DNA from 3 places in the Variovorax pasteuri genome. Region 3 is predicted to be linked to each of the others. Evidence: riboswitches for the same ligand, from Rfam matches in the RefSeq annotation. Region 3 holds a riboswitch; each other region holds the start of a gene.
The links. Region 3 has a riboswitch for glycine ahead of ACSFBM_RS02535 (ABC transporter substrate-binding protein). Riboswitches for the same ligand answer to the same signal wherever they lie in the genome.
Positions count from the first base shown of each region.

Region 1 (3,228 bases), on a different contig from region 3:
ACGCGCGCGGGCTGGGCGTGACCTTCACCGCGGTGCTGTGCGTGCTGGGCGCGGCGACAGTGCTGGCGCTGCGGTTGCGCAACAGGGCGATGCAGGTGGCGCCGGCGGGGGTGCAGCGCGCTGCGACTTGAGCCCCACCGTCACCCATGGCCGTCGAATCTCGCATTGCGCGCTTTATGCTCGATTCGACGCGCATCGAGCGACAGCCCGGCCTGGCGGGGTGATCCTTTAGCGGGAGGTGTCGTGCGAGCGCTCCACCGTTTCGGCCGATGATCGGGGCCGACAAACGACAAGGAGGAGACTTCGCCATGTACCGATCACTGAGTTGCCTTCTCGGCGGCACGCTGCTGGCCACGGCCGCCTTCGGCGCTGCGCCGGCAACGACGGGCACGCAACCGGCACCGGTGAATCCGGCCGCCAGCATTGCCGAGGTCGAAACCGCCGTGCGCACCTGGGCGGCCGCATGGTCCGCCCGTGACGTGGCGCGCTACCTGGCCACCTATGCACCCGACTTCACGCCGCCCCGCGGCCAGGACCGCAAGGCCTGGGAAGCCGACCGCCGCACGCGCATCGCCGACAAGACCGCCATCCGCGTGGACATCGACAACCTCGTCATCAGCGTCACCGGGCAGGCCGCCAGCGCGAGCTTTCAGCAGACCTACACCGCCGACAAGCTGCGCGAGAAGAGCCGCAAGACGCTGGAGCTGCAGCGCGTGGGCAACCAGTGGCTCATCCGCAAGGAAATCGCGGGCGGATGACGCAGCCAAAGACCGTTGCCCGTGTAGACCAAACGGTTCATGAAGATGTCACCGCTTGCAACAATGCTGCAGCCCTCGACTCCCGAAAGCTGTGGCTGCCATGTTCCCCACCAAGACCGACAAGGCCCGCGATGAACTCCAGGGCGGCCAGCGCACGCTCAGCCAGCGGGAGCGCGCGCTGTTGCTCATGGCCGACGGCCGCCGCTCGCTGACCGACTTCAGCCCGCTGTTCAGCACCCGTGACGAGGCCGAGCAGGCGCTCCAGGCGCTGGTGCAGCGGGGCTACCTGCAAGACCCGCAGGCCGCCGCGGCTGCGGCCGCGCGGGCGGCACAGGCGGCACAGGCCTTGGCCGTGCCCGCCGCCGACACGATCCAGGTCAGCACCTCGGCCGACAGCTTCGACGGCAAGCGCTCGCTGGCCACCACGCGCATGTTCCTGTTCGACATCTGCGAGCGCATGTTCGTGCGCCGCGACCCCAAGTTCGCGCTGCAGATGCGCGACGCCCTGCGCGAGGCGCGCGACCGCGAGGCCATGATGACCATCGCCGCGCTGATGCTCAGCGAAATCGAGAAAGCCGCCGGCCCGGAGCGCGCCGAATCGCTGCGCGAACGCATCGACCGGCTGCTGCCGCCGGCTGAAATCGTTCACTGAAACGAAAACCCCGCGCACCGCGATCCACTACACTCGCCCGGGTCAGGAGAGAGCCCCGCGCGACGGGGCCGCCGAAGGCGCAGGGGATTCCCGAACGCTCAGGCAAAAGGACTGACAAGGCGCCGGTACACACCGGCGTTTCCTTGCTGGAGAGAGGCCGCCGCACCGGAAACGATGCAGCAGCCCACCGAAGGAGCAAACCCCGATCGTGGGGCGAATCTCTCAGGTAAAGCGGACAGCAGGGGTGGCCCATGGCTTGCGTCATGGATTTCGTCTGCCCCTTTGGAGTGCCCCATGGCCTCTTCCGCTGCTTCCGCCCCCGACACTGCGCTTCTCAAGACGCCGCTGTACGACCTCCACGTGGAGCTCGGCGCCCGCATGGTGCCCTTTGCCGGCTACTCGATGCCGGTGCAGTACCCCGCCGGCCTGATGGCCGAGCACAAGCACACACGCGACGCGGCCGGCCTGTTCGACATTTCCCACATGGGCCAGCTGCGCCTGGTCGGCCCCGACGCCGCAGCGGCTTTCGAGACCCTGATGCCGGTCGATGTGATCGACCTGCCCGCCGGCAAGCAGCGCTACGGCCTGCTGCTGAACGACGAGGGCGGCATCCTCGACGACCTGATGTTCTTCAACGAAGGCAACGGCTCGCTCTTCGTGATCGTCAACGGCGCCTGCAAGGTGGCCGACATCGCCCACATCCAGCAGAAGATCGGCGCGCGCTGCGAGGTGCAACCCCTGCCCGACCACGCCCTGCTCGCGCTGCAGGGCCCGCAGGCGGCGGCCACGATGGCGCGGCTGTCGCCCGGCATCGAGCGCTTCGTGTTCATGACCGGCGGCGCGGTGCAGATCGGCGGCATTCCGGCCTTCGTCACCCGCAGCGGCTACACCGGCGAAGACGGTTTCGAGATCTCGGTGGCGGCCAAGGACGCCGAGGCGCTGGCCCGCCTGCTGCTGGCCCAGCCCGAGGTGAAGCCCGTCGGCCTGGGCGCGCGCAATTCGCTGCGCCTGGAAGCCGGCCTGTGCCTGTACGGCAACGACATCGACACCACGACCACGCCGGTCGAGGCCTCGCTCAACTGGGCGATGCAGAAGGTGCGCCGTGCCGGTGGCGCGCGCGAAGGCGGCTTTCCGGGCGCCGCGAAGATCCTGGCCCAGCTCGCCGCGGCCGCCCCGGGGGCCGCCGGCCACACCGACCATGACACGCTCAAGCGCAAGCGGGTGGGCCTCGTCGCGCTCGAACGCATTCCGGTGCGCGACGGCACGGTGCTGCAGTCCTTCGAGGGCCACGACATCGGCATCGTCACCAGCGGCCTGCTCGGCCCCACGGCAGACCGCTGCGTGGCCATGGGCTACGTGGCCACCGCTTTCGCGGAGCCGGGCACGCGCCTGCAGGCCATCGTGCGCGGCAAGCCGGTGCCCATGGAAGTCTCGACCCTGCCTTTCGTGCCGACGCGCTATTTCCGCGGCTAGGCTCTGCACCCCCGAATCATTTTTTCCACGAGGAGTTTTCCATGAGCATCAAGTACACCAAGGACCACGAATGGGTGTCGGCCGAAGGCGGCGCTGCCACCGTCGGCATCACCGTGCATGCGCAGGACGCGTTGGGCGACGTGGTGTTCGTCGACCTGCCCGAAGTCGGCAAGACCTTTGCCCAGGGCGAAGTCGCCGGCGTCGTCGAGTCGGTCAAGGCCGCCGCCGACGTGTTCATGCCCGTGTCGGGCGAGATCGTCGAAGTGAACGAAGCGCTGCGCGCCGACCCCTCGCTCGCCAACAGCGACCCGCTGGCCAGCGGCTGGTTCTTCAAGGTCAAGCTGA
Region 1 covers NZ_JBPJZS010000005.1:441,137-444,364, reverse strand. The annotation lists gene ACSFBM_RS21100 (MFS transporter) at 1-131, shown strand, start outside; gene ACSFBM_RS21095 (YybH family protein) at 309-758, shown strand; gene ACSFBM_RS21090 (hypothetical protein) at 859-1,410, shown strand; glycine riboswitch at 1,444-1,534, shown strand; glycine riboswitch at 1,547-1,659, shown strand; gene gcvT (glycine cleavage system aminomethyltransferase GcvT) at 1,705-2,883, shown strand; gene gcvH (glycine cleavage system protein GcvH) at 2,925-3,228, shown strand, end outside.
Region 1: another riboswitch for glycine. It lies ahead of gcvT (glycine cleavage system aminomethyltransferase GcvT); the one in region 3 lies ahead of ACSFBM_RS02535 (ABC transporter substrate-binding protein).

Region 2 (3,228 bases), on a different contig from region 3:
CCTCGGCCACCACGCCGGGCGAGGTGGCGTTGAGCTTGCGCGCGAACTCGGGCTCGCTCTCGGCCTTGTCGACGGCCGTGTGTGCCGCCGCATTGACGATCACGTCGGGGCGCACCTTGAGCACCGTGTCTGCCAGTTGCTCGGGGCGGCTGAAGTCGGCATGAAAGTCGGTGCTGTCGAAATCGAGCGCCACCAGCTCACCCAGCGGCGCCAGGCTGCGCTGCAGTTCCCAACCCACCTGCCCGCCCTTGCCCAGCAGCAGCAGCTTCATGCCGCGGCCTTTGCCGGTGCGGCGTCGTACTGCTTTTCGACCCACTCGCGGTAGGCCCCGCTTTGCACGTTGCGCACCCATTCGCTGTTCGCGAGGTACCACTCGACGGTCTTGCGAATGCCGGAATCGAAGGTCTCGGCGGGCTTCCAGCCGAGTTCGCGCTCCAGCTTGCGCGCGTCGATGGCATAGCGGCGGTCGTGGCCGGGGCGGTCGGTGACGTAGGTGATCTGTTCCTTGTAGGGCTTGCCGCCGGCCTTGGGGCTCAGTTCGTCGAGCAGCGCGCACACGGTGTTGACGATCTCGATGTTGGGCTTCTCGTTCCAGCCGCCCACGTTGTACGTTTCGCCGAGCTTGCCCGCTTCGAGCACGCGGCGGATGGCGCTGCAGTGGTCCTTCACGTAGAGCCAGTCGCGCACCTGCATGCCGTCGCCGTACACGGGCAGCGGCTTGCCGGCCAGCGCGTTGACGATCATCAGCGGAATGAGCTTCTCGGGAAAGTGGAACGGACCGTAGTTGTTCGAGCAATTGGTGGTGACCACCGGCAGCCCGTAGGTGTGGTGCCAGGCGCGCACGAGGTGGTCGCTGGCGGCCTTGCTGGCCGAGTACGGGCTGTTGGGCTCGTACTTGTTCTCTTCGGTGAAGGCGGGGTCGGTCTTGGAGAGCGAGCCGTAGACCTCGTCGGTCGACACGTGCAGGAAGCGGAAGGCGCTTTTCTGGTCGGCCGGCAGCGCGCTCCAGAAGCCGCGCACGGATTCGAGCAGGCGGAAGGTGCCGAGCACGTTGGTCTGCACGAAGTCTTCGGGGCCGTGAATGGAGCGGTCCACGTGCGATTCGGCCGCAAAGTTGACCACGGCGCGCGGCTTGTGCTCGGCCAGCAGGCGGTCGAGCAGCGCGCTGTCGCCGATGTCGCCCTGAACGAAGATGTGATTCGTGTTGCCCTTGAGCGAGGCGAGCGTCTCGAGGTTGCCCGCGTACGTGAGCTTGTCGAGGTTCACGACCGGTTCATCGCTCTGCGCGATCCAGTCGAGTACGAAATTGGCGCCAATGAAGCCCGCGCCGCCGGTTACCAGGATCATGAAGTCCCCTGTTGAGGTGAAACGATCGCCCTCTGGCGAATCAACAGATGATTATCCCATTGGCCCCACGAACCAAAACCGGGGTTGGCGCTCGGGCAAGCCCCGCCTACAATCGCCCCACTGCAGGAGAGCGGGCCACCCGGTGGCCCTACCGAAGGCGCAAACTCCCATAAACGCTCAGGTCGGCCCGAACAAGGGGTCTGTACTGCACCAACTGAAACGCCGTCTGGAGAGCCATCACCCACCTCGCGTGGCCGTGATGCACCGAAGGAGCAAACCCGCTGCGGGCGCATCGGGTGAATCTCTCAGGTACCGAGGACAGGGGGAGCGGCAACTTGGACCACGGCCGTCCGGTTGCCTGCTATTGATTCAATAGCACACCACGCCCGTCGTTCAAGCGCTCCAACCTCAAAAGGTACTTGAAATGCGCGTGATCGTTCTTGGCGCCGGCCTGCTCGGCGTGACTTCGGCTTACTACCTCCAGCAACTCGGCCACGAAGTGACCGTGATCGACCGGCAGGCCACCCCGGCCGCCGAAACCAGCTTTGCCAACGGCGGCCAGATTTCCGTCAGCCATGCCGAACCCTGGGCCAACCCCGGCGCGCCGCTCAAGGTGCTGCAATGGCTGGGCAAGGAAGACGCCCCACTGCTGTTTCGCATCCGCGCCGACATGCGCCAATGGCTCTGGGGCCTGCAGTTTCTGCGTGAATGCACGCCCGCGCGCACCCGCCACAACATCGAGCAGATCGTGCGCCTGGGCACCTACAGCCGCGACACCTTGCAACAGTTGCGCCGCGACACGCGCATCGACTACGACCAGCGCACGCAGGGCATCCTGCACTTCTACACAACGCAGAAGGAGTTCGACGGCGCCCTCGCCCCCGCCGAGCAGATGCGTGCCCTGGGCTGCGAGCGCCAGGTCATCTCGGCCGACGAGGCGGTGAAGATCGAGCCCGCCCTCGCGCACATCCGGCCCAAGCTGGCGGGCGCCACCTTCACGGCCGAAGACGAATCGGGCGACGCCAACCGCTTCGCACGCGAGCTCTCCAAGCTGGCGGCCGCGGCCGGCGTGAAGTTCCTCATGAGCCACACCGTCACCGCGCTGCGCGAAGCCGGCGGCCAGATCGACCACGTCGAGGTGACCGACCACGAGGGCCGCTTCCAGCGCATCCGCGGCGACTCCTTCGTCATGGCGATGGGCTCGCTGAGCCCGCTGCTGGCCGCGCCGCTGGGCATCCGGCTGCCGATCTACCCGGCCAAGGGCTACTCGGTGACGCTGCCCGTGAAGGACGCGTCCAAGGCCCACCAGGTCTCGCTGACCGACGACGAGTTCAAGCTGGTGTTCTCGCGCTACACGTCGGAGTCCGGGGACCGCCTGCGCATTGCCGGCACGGCCGAGCTCAATGGCTACGACCGCGACCTGAACCCGGTGCGCTGCGAAGCCATCGTGCGTCGCGTCGAAGAACTGTTCCCCGGCGCCGGCGACACCACGCAGGCGCAGTTCTGGACCGGCCTGCGCCCCGCCACGCCGAGCAACGTGCCGCTGATCGGCAAGACCAAGCTGCCGAACCTGTTTCTCAACACCGGCCACGGCACGCTCGGCTGGACGCACGCCTGCGGCTCGGGCAAGTCGATCGCGCGCATCGTGAGCGGGCTGGCGCCCGAGGTTGACTTCGCGTTCACCGGCATGCCTGCGCCCGGGCTGCGCATTGCGCAACCCGCATTGGGCTGACCGGCCATCGCGCCCCCGCTCATGCCTTGAATGTGACCCAGGGCTTGAGCCGCACGGCGCAGCGGATCAGCCCTGCGTGCTCCTGCGCGTCGATCACGGCGCCGATGGGTTTGTAGGCATGCGGCGCCTCCTCGATCCTGCGTTCATCG
Region 2 covers NZ_JBPJZS010000006.1:317,486-320,713, forward strand. The annotation lists gene rfbD (dTDP-4-dehydrorhamnose reductase) at 1-271, opposite strand, end outside; gene rfbB (dTDP-glucose 4,6-dehydratase) at 268-1,347, opposite strand; glycine riboswitch at 1,461-1,556, shown strand; glycine riboswitch at 1,564-1,679, shown strand; gene ACSFBM_RS22720 (D-amino acid dehydrogenase) at 1,772-3,079, shown strand; gene ACSFBM_RS22725 (RtcB family protein) at 3,099-3,228, opposite strand, start outside.
Region 2: another riboswitch for glycine. It lies ahead of ACSFBM_RS22720 (D-amino acid dehydrogenase); the one in region 3 lies ahead of ACSFBM_RS02535 (ABC transporter substrate-binding protein).

Region 3 (3,228 bases):
GAAAACGATCAGCGCGACGATGACGAGCACCGGCACGGTCGACAGAATGCGGCGTGCAAGAAAGAGCAGCATGGGGCGGGTTCCGTGGCGTTGGCTCAGTTCTTCTTCAGGTTCCAGAACACGCCGACCGGCGAGCGCACGACGCCGCTCACCACGCCCTTGCGGTAGGCCGTGAGGGGCTTGTATTCACCGATGGGCGCGTAGATGCCGGTGTCGTACACGCGCTGCTGGATGGCCGTGGCCAGCTCCTTGCGCTTGGGTTCGTCGGCCGTGGCCAGGAACTCGGACTTGAGCTGCTCCAGCTTGTCGTCGGTGGCCCAGCCGAACCAGCCCTTCTCGCCGTTGCCGGTGAGCGGTGCGAAGAACATCGGGTTCATGTTGTCGGCAATGCCCCAGCCGGTGATGAACAGGTTCCAGCCGCCCTTGTCGACCGGGTCTTTCTTGGCGCGGCGCGTGACCAGCGTGGGCCAGTCCATCGACTGCATGTCGACGTTGAAGCCGGCCTGCTTGAGCAGCTGCGCCATCACCGGCGGAAACTTGTTGAGCACCGCAAAGTCGGCCGGGTACATGAGCACGACGGGCTTGCCGTCGTAGCCGGCCTCCTTGAGCAGCGCCTTCGCCTTTTCGAACTGCGGCTTGCCGGTGAAGTAGCCGGTCTTGTCGGAGGCATAGGCCGAGCCGCACGGGTAGATGGAGGCGCAGCTGTTGTAGAGCTCCTTGTGCACCAGTTGCGCGCGCATCAGCGCTTCCTGGTTGATGGCCATGAACGCGGCCTGCGCGATCTTGGGGTTGTCGAAGGGCGGAATGAAGTGGTTCAGGTGCAGCGCGAACGAGCCCTTGGCCACCGGGCTGTCGAGCGTGATGGCCGGGTTGTTCTTCAGCGCGGTGTACTGCTCCGAGGGCACCCACTCGATCATGTCGACCTCGCCGTTGGCCAGTGCGTTGGCCTGTGTCTGCGCGTCCTTCAGGATGATCCATTCCATGCGGTCGACGTACACGTTCTTGCCGCCCGCAGTGCCCGAGGGCGCCTCGGTGCGCGGCACGTACTTGGTGTTCTTCAGGTAGACGATCTTCTCGCCGGGGCGGTACTCGTCCTTCTTGAAGATGTAGGGACCGGAGCCGGTGGCGTCGTCGATCTGCTTGTCGGCGGGCGTGGCCGCCACGCGCGCGGGCATGATGAACGGCGGGTTCGACGACGGCTTGCTCAGCGCGTCGAGCACCATGCCGAAGGTGTCCTTGAACACCAGCCTGAAGGTGTTGGCGTCCACGGCCTCGGCCTTGTCGAGCGCGGTGAACATCTTCTGGCCCAGCCCGTCGCGCTGGCCCCAGCGCTTGAGGGATGCAATGACGTCTTCCGAGGTGACAGGCTTGCCGTCATGGAAGGCCAGGCTCTTGCGCAGCGTGAAGGTCCAGGTCTTGCCGTCGGGACTGGTCGTGTACTTGTCGACCATCTGCGGATGCACCTTGCCTTGTTCGTCCACGCCGAAGAGCGTGTCGTACACCATGTAGCCGTGGTTGCGCGTGATGAAGGCGGTGGTCCAGATCGGGTCGAGGATCTTCAGGTCGGACTGCGGCACCAGGCGCAGCACCTTGCCAGCGTCCTGTGCGAAGGCGGTGGCCGCCGCTGCGGCCAGCAGCGCGCCCACGAACATGGCTTTCAGTTGTCGTTTCATCAGCATGGGTCAGTTCTCCGGTTGAAAAAGAGGGACGCGAGCACGTGCAACGCCAGGAAAGACATTCGTCGTGCGGCGTTGCGGGAAACAGGTCATGAAAGAAAGCGGCTCCGGAAGCGAACAAGGGCACCCCCGCGCTCTGTGCGCGGCGTGCCCCTGCTGTCCTTTTGCCTGAGAGATTCACCCTGCGCGCACATCGCACAGGGCTTGCCCCTTCGGCGGCTGCCCTCGGCCCCTGCAAGGGGTCGGTCAGCGCTCTCCAGCGTTAGAAAAAATCCAGTCTTGGGACCTGAGCGTTCTGGGCCATCGCCTTCGGTAATGCACTAACTCGAAGCATCGAGCCGGCATTTCTCCTGGATGAACTTCTCAAAGCAGATTGCGTGCCAAAACGCAGCAATGCGCGAGAAGTCTTCGGTGCTTACTGCGGTCCGCCGCAGAAGTCCGCACGCTCGGTGGTCTTGGCGGTGAAGCGGATGCGCGTGGTGGTGGCGGCGCGCTGCGGCTCGTTCTGCGGCCACTCGCTCTGCAGCCACGTGTACTGCCAGTCGTAGGGCGCGCCGGGGCTGGCGGCCTCGCCGTACACGATGCGCAGGCTGCCGTTGCTTTCGTCATGGCAGTGCTTCGAGGTCTTGTAGTCCTTCTCGCTGAAGCAGGCGCGGATCATCTTGAAGCACGAGAAGGGAATGCCTTCGTGCAAGGCCTTGCCGCCTTCGAGCGGCACGAAGTCGGCAGTGTCGAACGAGGCGCCACCGCCCGAGTACATCTCCGACACGGTCTGCAGCACGGCCACGGCCCACTTGCCTTCGGCCAGCGGGTAGAGCGCGGGCGCGAGCGACAGGCGCATGTCGCGCTTGTCGCCGGTGTCGCTCGCGGTGCCGGTGTCTTCTTTCTTGAGGGACTGCGCATAGCCCGAGAAATCGTGCAGCCGGTCGAGCTGCCAGCCCTTCGCGTCGGTGGTGCGCTTCACGCGCGCCATGGCCAGCGGCTCGGCAGAGAGCACCACGTAGTCGGCAGGCGTGGCGCCGCGCGGGCGGTACAGGCCGAGCTGCTGCACGTCGCAGGGCTGCGGCAGCAAGGCGCACAGGCGGGTGCGCCATTGCAGGTCGAGCGCCTCGGGTTTCTTCACCGCGTCGAACACCTGGGCCGGCGGCGCGGCGAACACGGGCACAGTGAACAGCGACACGAGGAGACCGGCGGTGAGCAGCAGCTTTTTCATGGAGCCGAATGGTAGCCATGCCTTGGCGTTCGCGTGCGGCTGCTTGATTGATAGAGTCGGCCTCGACCATGAACCCTTCGTCCCCTTCACCCTCCTCCTTGCCCTCCTTGCCCTCCTTGCCCTCCTTGCCCTCCTTGCCCTCCATCCTCCGGATCGACGCGCTCGGCTTCGCCTACCCCGGCCAGCCGCCCATCGCCTCGAACTGGACCGCCGCCATCGGCCCCGGCGTCACGCTGCTGCACGGCGACACCGGCAGCGGCAAGTCGGCCCTGCTCCAGGTGATGGCGGGCGCGCTGCCCGCCACCGGCCGCCTCACCGTGGCGAGCGCCAGCCTGGACA
Region 3 covers NZ_JBPJZS010000001.1:549,928-553,155, reverse strand. The annotation lists gene ACSFBM_RS02540 (ABC transporter permease) at 1-72, opposite strand, end outside; gene ACSFBM_RS02535 (ABC transporter substrate-binding protein) at 96-1,673, opposite strand; glycine riboswitch at 1,823-1,946, opposite strand; gene ACSFBM_RS02530 (hypothetical protein) at 2,092-2,889, opposite strand; gene ACSFBM_RS02525 (ABC transporter ATP-binding protein) at 3,024-3,228, shown strand, end outside.